DNA from 3 places in the Alteromonas sp. S167 genome. Region 1 is predicted to be linked to each of the others. Evidence: predicted binding sites of a transcription regulator. Region 1 holds the regulator's gene; each other region holds the start of a gene.
What was found. Region 1 encodes LexA, which represses DNA repair genes until DNA is damaged. Its sites were predicted from a motif close to TACTGTATNNNNATACAGTA; they were not measured.

Region 1 (3,202 bases):
TGTACACCCGTTCGCCTTCCTTCATTAACTCATCCATCGACATGTTCATCGACAGTAGGCGCTGCTCTTCCTCTTTTGCTTGGCGAACAATGTCTTCTTGTTCTCCCATCCAAGCTTCGAAAGCGGCGGGCTCTTTGGCGATAACAACAACGGGCATATAGCCGTGATCTTTACCGCAAAGTTCAGCGCACTGACCTCGGTAAATACCTGGCTCATTCACCTTGGCCCATGCCTCGTTAATAAAACCTGGGTTAGCGTCTTTTTTCACTGCGAAATCGGGTACCCACCACGAATGGATAACGTCGTCAGACGTGATAAGAAATCGTACTTTTTTACCGGTAGGAATAACTAAGGGGCGATCGACTTCAAGCAGATAGTTATCTGTCTTTTCAAACTTATTTTCTATCTGCTCGCGCTGGGTGGCCAGTAAAGAATAGTATTCAACGTCACTGTCCATGTACTTGTAATGCCACTTCCATTGCGAACCTGTTACCAATACCGTCATGTCCGCTTCAGACACGTCTTCCATGGCAATCAGTGTATTGGCCGCTGGCACCGCCATGAAGATAAGGATAAGGAAAGGCACAACTGTCCATGCAATTTCCACTTTTACGTTCTCATGGAAATTAGCGGGCTTAGCGCCGCGGGATTTTCTGTGAAGATACATAGACGCGAACATCACGCCAAACACCACCACAGCAATACCAACGCAAATGAAGAACATCAGCATATGCAAATCGTACACTTGCCCGCTAATGTCAGTTGCTCCTCGCCGTAGGTTCAATGAAGAGACTTCTTCAGCAGCCTGTTGCGCAGAAAGAAAATGAGAAAATAACAAAAAGGGTAATGCCGCAGCCCCTTTTGCGATGACGTTCGTTAGTTGTTTCACTCAGCACCTCCGTAATGGTAGAACCATTAACGCCAAATGTTCTTGCGCGCTGTCCCTACCAGATGGTTTGCGAACGGTTGACCCACAACTGCAACTTGTAAAACAAATTTAGAGTCATTGTTATTATTTTGTTAATTCCTGACTAATAATTGCGCGATTATTCACTGCCGTCTAGTCTTTTCTATTAAATTTTTAATGAAGTGTTTAAAATTTAATCATTGGTTTCAGCTAGCTATACCGTCCAATAGCAGAAATAAACACAAATGCTGCAAACAAATAACCTTGATTCAAACAACCATTTTGAACATAAGATAATTTTTCACTCTAAATAAAAGCGTTTAAATACAACAATTTAAAACATTGTGGATAGGGAATTAAAACGGCGAGACTTATTATAAAACGCTAAAAAGTGAAATTTTTGTTTCAATGTCGCGGCGGAAAAGAGGGCGTATTAAATTTTTTAACTCAGTTGATCCGTTTGGTCAAAAAACAACCTTGCTTCACAATAGTGCAATCATTAACAAAAGTTTAGGTATAAAAAAAGCGGCTAATAGGCCGCTTTTGGTTGAGTTGGATAAAACTCTACATCCAGTCTGCATTTCTAATTACACCTACAGCAATACCTTCGATAGCAAAAGGCTGTGAGGCTAAGTCCACTTTAATTGGAGAAAACTCTTCGTTTTCGGCATGTAGCAGTACTTCTCTGCCACGTTTTTCAAGGCGTTTAACCGTTACGTCTTCATCAACACGAGCTACCACGACTTGGCCATTGTGAACGTCCGTAGTGCGATGCACTGCGAGTAAGTCACCATCTAAAATACCAATATCTTTCATACTCATGCCGTTAACACGAAGCAAGAAGTCAGCCTGTGGCTGAAACAGTGCAGGATCGACTTTGTAATGCGACTCTACATGCTCTTGCGCAAGAATAGGCTCACCAGCGGCCACTCGGCCAATGAGTGGCAAACCATCTTCTTCTACAGAATCTTCAAGCGGAATATTGAGTTTGATACCTCTAGAGGTGCCCGGCAAAATGTCAATAACACCTTTTCTAGCAAGTGCTTTCAAATGCTCTTCGGCAGCATTAGCAGAACGAAAACCAAGCTGACGGGCAATTTCCGCACGCGTTGGAGGCATTCCCGTTTCTTGCATAGTGGTTTTGATAAGTTCTAAAACTTCGGTTTGTCGAGCTGTTAATGGGCGCATAAAAGACCTGTCTGTTCATACAGTTCCTGTAATTATATACACCTAATACGAAATAACAAGAACTAAGTAACGCTCTCTAAAAAAGCCGTTTTCTTAAACGGCTTTTTTGGTGAATGGTGCCCACTCAATTCTGTCTCGCCCATTAGCTTTAGCGTCATACAAGGCTTGGTCAGCTAAAGACAGCAGCGCACTAAAATCCATATTAAAACCGTCGTCAACAAAGGTTACGCCCATGCTTACCGTTAGTTGCAGTGTGTCTTTTTTATAAGACATTTTTGTAGCGGCTATACGCTTTCGCAATGAGTCTAAACGCTTCTTCGCTTCACGCTCACATTCACCACGAATTACCATGGCAAACTCCTCTCCGCCGAGACGTGCAACAATGTCTCCATCGTTAATTGCATCGCTGATGATATCGGCGGTTTGCTTAAGCGCACAGTCTCCAGCGTCGTGGCCATAGGTATCGTTTACATTTTTAAAGTGGTCGATATCGATGAGTACAACAAAAATACTGCAATGATCTTTCGCCATGTCCTCACATTGCTCAATAAACGCGCGCCGGTTGAATAGCCCCGTAAGCGGGTCTGTCATGGCTAACTTACGCAGTTTTTCCTCTGCTTCGGCCCGAGCTTGCTCTAGGTCTACGGCATAAAACAGCCCTGCAAGAGCGTCTAATAAAGGTTGAAAAAACTCCGCATCCTCGTTGGTGTATGGTGAGAATTTATTCGCAAGTCCAATAATACCCACTACTCTGTCTTTCACTTTTATGGGTAAACCAAGGAACCGACTAATTCTGGGGTGACCTTGTGGCGTTCCTTTAGAAGCAGGATGTGCTCCAGCGGTATTACTAATAACGACCTCGCCCGACGTAATGGCTTGTCCAAATAAGTTGTCAAACGACGAAAAATATAAATTACGCTTTCTATATTCAGCATATTGGGTGAAGCTTTTACTGTCCCATACAATTTCAGAAATTGCATGTATAAAGAGTTTGGGCTGCGTTTCTACGTCTCGCATCTGGCCAATAAAGGCTATTTGGCTGTCTGATATGTCAATTAACTCTGATAAGACCGACTGGCATGCCGCTGTAAGGTCGTTACTTTGTAA
Region 2 (3,202 bases), on a different contig from region 1:
CGTTCCATGCCCTATCAAACCGTTGCTTTAATTGGAAAACCTCAACACGCCGCCACCCACGACAGTCTAAATATTCTTGCAGAATATCTACTGGCCAAAGGGTGTACATTATTGGTAGAAGAATGTATTGCAGAAGAACTCGAAACAGACAACTTTCGAAGCTGCAACTTAGTGACCATAGGCAAAGAAGCCGACTTAGCGGTTGTTGTAGGTGGCGACGGAAGTATGTTGGGAGCAGCACGCGTGCTTGCGCGCTTCGATATTCACGTTGTTGGTGTTAACCGAGGCAACCTGGGCTTTCTAACCGATATTCATCCCGACGAGATTGTTCAACAATTAGACCTAATATTCACCGGTGACTGCGTAGTAGAAAAGCGTTTCTTACTAGAAGTGGAAGTGTATCGACACGAGAAACTTAAAAGTAATAATTCCGCAATGAACGAAGTGGTTCTGCATCATGGCAAAGTAGCACACATGATGGAGTTTGAAATTTACATCGACGATCAGTTTGTTTTCAGTCAGCGTAGCGACGGTCTTATTGTTGCTACGCCAACAGGCTCCACGGCTTATTCTCTATCTGCTGGCGGGCCAATAATAATGCCCAAATTAGATGCGTTAACACTGGTACCTATGTTTCCCCACACACTAAGCAGCCGCCCAATTGTGGTTGATGCCGATAGCCAGGTATCGATGAAGGTGTCTAAAGTAAACAGCGATTCACTACAGGTGAGCTGCGACAGCCATATTGTCCTTCCAGTGCTTCCCGGTGATGAAATAAGAATTAACAAAAGCGCCGACAAGCTGCACCTTGTTCACCCTAAGGGATACAGTTACTTTAACGTGTTACGTAAAAAGCTGGGCTGGGGCAGTAAATTATATTAATTCAAATTGAAACGCGCTTCGTTTGTTATCGAAACCACGATAGACGGTAGCGCTCTGCATTTCTTACATGCCCCTGTACCTTTTACTCACCTTTAGCGTATTGAAAAATAGCGATTTTTTAACCTTTCGTGTTTTTTCCATGCGTTTCATGAGCTTATAAAAAACGGTATTGTCGGCACACGCGTTGCAACATCTTCTATATCGAGTTTGGTCGTGTTTACAGCGGCTTTAACACTTTTACACTAGATAATCAGGAGATGTCATGAGTAATACCAATATCAAATTTACAGCACCAGGTATGGATAACGATGCGGCTGCGAAAACCATTGAGGTATTGGAGAAGCGTTTAACTGCATTGCTGGACTTACAATTAACATTGAAACACATTCACTGGAATGTAGTGGGTCCAAATTTCATCGGTGTACATGAAATGTTAGATCCACAAGTTGATGCGGTGCGTGATATGACAGACACCATTGCCGAACGTATTGCAACATTAGGTGGCGTACCAAAAGGCACACCAAAAGCGATTGTAGAGAGCCGAAGCTGGGATGACTACAGCATTGGTAAAGGTTTGGTAATGGACCATCTGAAGGCGTTGGATGCGGTATATGATGGCGTAAATGGCGATCACCGTTCTGCTATTGAAACAGTAGGCGAGCTAGACGCTGTATCTGAGGATATGATTACAGGCCAGCTAGCTGATTTAGAACAATTTCAATGGTTTGTGCGTGCACACATTGAATCGAGCGACGGTGAACTACAGCAATAAATGCTTAAAGGTCTTTGAATTGTTGAAAAGGAGAGGATTGCCCTCTCCTTTTTTATGATTTTTCCATTTAAGAAAATACTTAATCCTTTTTACCACACGAAACGAAAATGCTGTACAGTGTTGAACAGTACTGTTTAACGCGTTAATGCTTAAAACGAAAAAAATTTAATCAGCAGACGTTGAGCATAAAAAATTTTAAACGCTTAATATCAGCAACTTAACGCTATCACCTCGCTTGTAACTCTTTTTAATTTCAATCTTCACTTTACACACAAAAAATACTGTATATATTTACACGTACTGTATATATCATCATGTTTATTTTGAAGGTGTACTTATGTTGGCGCATTTATCAATTTCTAATTTTGCCGTTGTAAAGCAGCTGTCTGTTCAGCTAGAAAATGGTTTAACGGCCATTACCGGTGAAACTGGTGCTGGTAAATCAATTGCAATAGACGCATTAAGTCTGTGCCTTGGAGAGCGCGCCGACGCCAATGCCGTAAGAAAAGGTGCAGCAAAAGCTGAAATAATCGCGCATTTTTCGCTTTCAGGTAATTCGGCTGCGAAAACATACCTCGATGAACATGAACTTACATCAGATGAAGACGAAAATAGCTGCTTTGTTCGACGCGTAGTGTCAAAAGAAGGCCGCTCAAAAGCCTTTATTAATGGTGTTCCCGCCTCGCTGCAACAGCTTAAAGGGCTTGGTCAATATTTGTTGGCTATTCATGGCCAAAATACGCATCTGCAATTATTGAAAGAAGACCATCAACGCTCGCTTCTTGATACCTACGCAAAACACACCAGTCAAATAGATAGCGTTGAACACGCATATTCAAACTGGAAAGAAAAGCAGCGTATGCTGCAATCGTTAAAAGAACAAGCTCAACAACGAGAAGACAGACTTCAGCTATTAACTTATCAAGTACAAGAACTAGATGAATTTGCTATTGAAGAGGGTGAGTTTGAAGAGCTTGAAGTAGAACACAAGCGCCTAAGTAATGGGCAAAGCTTACTTGAACAAGCTCAAACCAGCGTTTACAACCTGTATGAAAACGACGAGGGGAATGCGCTAGCAGTCATTCAAAATAGTATTGAGCGATTAGGTGAACTAGAAGCCCACGACGCAAGCTTAACGCCAATTATAAGCCTTCTAAACGAAGCCTCTATACAAGTTGAAGAAGCAGCTAGTGAGCTTCGTAGCTACTGCGATCAGTTAGAAATTGACCCACTTCGACTACAGCAAGTAGAGGCGCGCTATGCCAAAGCCATGGAACTTGCCAGAAAGCATGCGGTAATGCCAGAAGCCTTGTTCCAATATCACCAGATGCTAGCAAGCGAATTTAGTGCGCTAGGAGAACAAGAAACGTTATTGGGCACCCTTGAGTCAGAAGTAGACAATATGCATGCACAATATCTTGCTGCAACGAAAGCGTTGTCTGAAAGTCGTTCGTGCGCAGCAGTTAATTTAGCAAAAGACATTGAAGCGCAAATACAACAAATGAATATGCCACATGCAAAAGTGGCCATAGACGTGTTGTACGACGA
Region 3 (3,202 bases), on a different contig from region 1:
GTGTTAGCCAGCCTTGGGCAGACGCTTGGGGCATTGCGGCTTGTATGGCAATATCCATTACGGGCGCTTCACGGAAGTGAATACTGAAAGTAAGCGCCGAGGTATATAGATTTCTTGCGCGTAGATAATGTGAAAGACGTTCTAGCTGCTGAGTAATAAAAGGGTGTAAATGCTGTGTATTTTCTATATCAAAAGGCAGCTGTATAAAGTTGTCGAAATGGGTTTGTGGTCTAAATAGCGATGCTTTTGGGAATATTTCACCGCGCAGTGCCGTTAAGTAAATAATGGTATTGTTGTCGAATCGACGACCTAATTCATGCACTGGCATAGCCAGCAGGTCGTGTACTTTTGTAATGCCTACTCTTGCGAGTGCTTCAACAACTTTAGGAGCAAGTGCCGTTTTAGATAAATGGCAACTTTCAAGCGCGCGCTTAATATCGTCATGATGCTCGAAGTATGTATTAACGCCATGTGTCGCTAGTACTTTTGCTGCTTCAACCGACCACGCTGTTGCAAACTGATAAGACGTATTTGCATGCATTAATTCACGCGTTAATGTTTTCCATAGCGCAGCATGACCACCGTAATAGTGCGTTAAGTTATCAAGCCTAATGGCCATACCGTTATGGCTATCTAGTACGATATCTGATGCCAGCGGATACAGCCGATGCGCTAACTGTATTAATAGATCGCTTTCAGTGCTCTCATTGAATGGAATAATATTTACGTTAGGGCACAATGCTGCCGCTTGCGCTAGTCCATGACCTACCTCTATGCCTGCTTTCCTAGCATCGTCATTTAGCTGTTTGATACCATTATTTTTTTCACAGTACACAATAACGGGTTTATCAGCAGATGAACCTAGCTGTTGAGTAATAGCTAGCTGATGCTGATCGAGCGTTAACTGATAGTAATAAAGGTAGGCCCACAGCATAGCTAGTTCACAGAATGTAATGCATGATCCGCCAACTTGTTATGCTCCATAGCCCATTTAATCGCATGATTGTCGGGGGTCCAGTTGTGGGAAATTGTTATGTTGCTTGTTGGCCATCCGTGCCGTTGCTTACGTACATCAGCTGTTACTGTAGATGCCTGTGCCTGCAAAGATAGTTCGAGTGTAATGGGCAATGCATGGGGCATACTGCCATGCTCCTGATTTACATTGGCGCATTGCGGTGATGTATACAGTAAACACAACGCATCATTGTGCGTTGCGGCAACTTGTAAACGTCTGGCCGCTTTTGTACAAACACGGTTACTCCACAATATTACGCAATGACAAGCTGTACTTTTTAAGCATTGCTCTGCTGCCCACAGTGATTCCTGATCGGCGGGTGTATTAACAACAAGCACTTGTTGTAAATCTAAGCCTAAGTTTGCTAACCATGGCGCTTGTAATTGTCCTGGTGGGTTAATAAACACCACCATTTTGTGCGTGCGATGCTTACACAATACGTGCTTAAACAAAGACAACTCGCCAACACCTGTTAATGACGAAATACGCACTAACCCCGACGAAGCTACTCCGCCATTAAGTGCGCTATCAAGGCGAGCAAAGCCGAGTGAAAATTTGGCTTCACTGTTTTTCTTCTCTCGCGCCCGCCAGACATGCGGGTGCTTACTTAATGTTGATAATATTTCAGTCATGGCATTCAAAATAAACTGTATTTTTATACAGTATTATAGTGAGCCAATATTCCTTTTCAAGATAAAACCCTGCTAAGTAAGACAAGAGAGTGGCAATTTGGCTTTAACTTTATGAAAAGCTTAAGAAGGTAAAAGATTAAATTTAGTAGAAAGAAAAAAGCCACGCTAAAAAGCGTGGCTTATAAAAAAGTAAAGTTATGAGGTAAAGTTATGAGGTAAAGTTATGAGGTAAATTTACAAGACAAGTTAAGCGTTATTTTTCTCTTGTGACTCTGGCTGCTCTACATTGCTCGATTTAGTGGTACCCGTTACCGATGCGGTTACTGCCTGACAAAAAGCAATAAAACCGTCGGCTGTGTTTTTTGACCACGCCATACGAATATTACCAGGTAGCGCTTTAACAACTTCTTTTATTACCTCTAGGGTAATATCTTCATTTGCCAGTACTTTGTTTAAAGACTCTTCCAGCGAGTCGCCTTTTTCACAGCATGTCATTACTATGGTTGAAAAATTGCGCATCAGAGGGCTGAGTGCGTTGTACTGCTCTTGATTAATAAGGCGGCTTTTGTAGGCACTTTCAATACGTGAAGATAAGCTCTTTTCCAGTGCGTCTGTTACCATTACCAAGTTGTGATAGGCGTAATTAATCTTGCTGTTGGTTTGCTTGTTAGTATGACGTGAAAGCGCTAGTTCTTTTTGTAAGTTCTGTGCGCGTAGCACAAAATAAATTAACGCTAGAATAAGTATTCCAATAACACTGAATGCGACAACCATGCTTATTGAGCCTTTTGTTCTTCTATAAATTTATTAATATGCTGCTCTAATATAAAGAGTGGTACCGAGCCGTTTTCTAATACCGCACGGTGAAACTTGCGCACGTCAAATTGCTCGCCTAGTGCTTCTTCAGCCTTGGCGCGTAACGCCTTAATTTTTATTTCACCTATTTTGTAAGATAGCGCTTGTGCAGGCCATGAAATATAGCGGTCTATCTCTGTATTTACGTTGTGTTCAGAAAGCGCCGTGTTTTCCATCATATAGTTAACAGCCTGCTGACGGCTCCAACCCATGGTGTGCATACCGGTATCCACGACTAGACGACATGCTCGCCACATTTCATAACTTAGGCGACCAAAGTCGTCATAGGGATCTTCGTAAATACCAGCTTCAATACCTAAAAATTCAGAATACAGACCCCATCCTTCACCGAACGCTGAAATATAAGTGTTGCGGCGAACCATCGGTAAGTCTTCAAGTTCCGCAGCAAGTGAAATTTGCAGGTGATGACCCGGTACGGCCTCGTGTAATGTTAAAGCAGGTAGGGCATACAAAGGGCGTTTATCAAGCGCGTATGTATTTACCCAGTAATACCCCGGCTGGTCGTCACGACTTGGGTGAATGTAGCGGCCTGTGGTGTACTTTGGCGCAATACTGTCGGGTACTGGAGCAACGCCATAAGGTGTTCTAGGAAGGTATTCAAACAGTGCTGGCAGCTTTGCATCCATCTTTTTGGCGATAAAGGATGCCTCTTTTAGCAGTTCTTCTGCACTGGTTGCGT

Region 2: the regulator LexA is predicted to act here: its motif matches at 1,934-1,953, upstream of recN (DNA repair protein RecN).
Region 3: the regulator LexA is predicted to act here: its motif matches at 1,661-1,680, upstream of V7R35_RS10385 (recombinase RecA).

The regions. Positions count from the first base shown of each region.
Region 1 is NZ_JAZETR010000003.1:280,259-283,460, forward strand. It holds gene coxB (cytochrome c oxidase subunit II) at 1-889, opposite strand, end outside; gene lexA (transcriptional repressor LexA) at 1,472-2,095, opposite strand; gene V7R35_RS07235 (sensor domain-containing diguanylate cyclase) at 2,189-3,202, opposite strand, start outside.
Region 2 is NZ_JAZETR010000001.1:677,047-680,248, reverse strand. It holds gene nadK (NAD(+) kinase) at 7-882, shown strand; gene dps (DNA starvation/stationary phase protection protein Dps) at 1,145-1,654, shown strand; gene recN (DNA repair protein RecN) at 1,992-3,202, shown strand, end outside.
Region 3 is NZ_JAZETR010000005.1:292,228-295,429, reverse strand. It holds gene V7R35_RS10390 (Y-family DNA polymerase) at 1-934, opposite strand, end outside; gene V7R35_RS10385 (recombinase RecA) at 937-1,647, opposite strand; gene V7R35_RS10380 (hypothetical protein) at 1,894-2,421, opposite strand; gene V7R35_RS10375 (DUF885 domain-containing protein) at 2,424-3,202, opposite strand, start outside.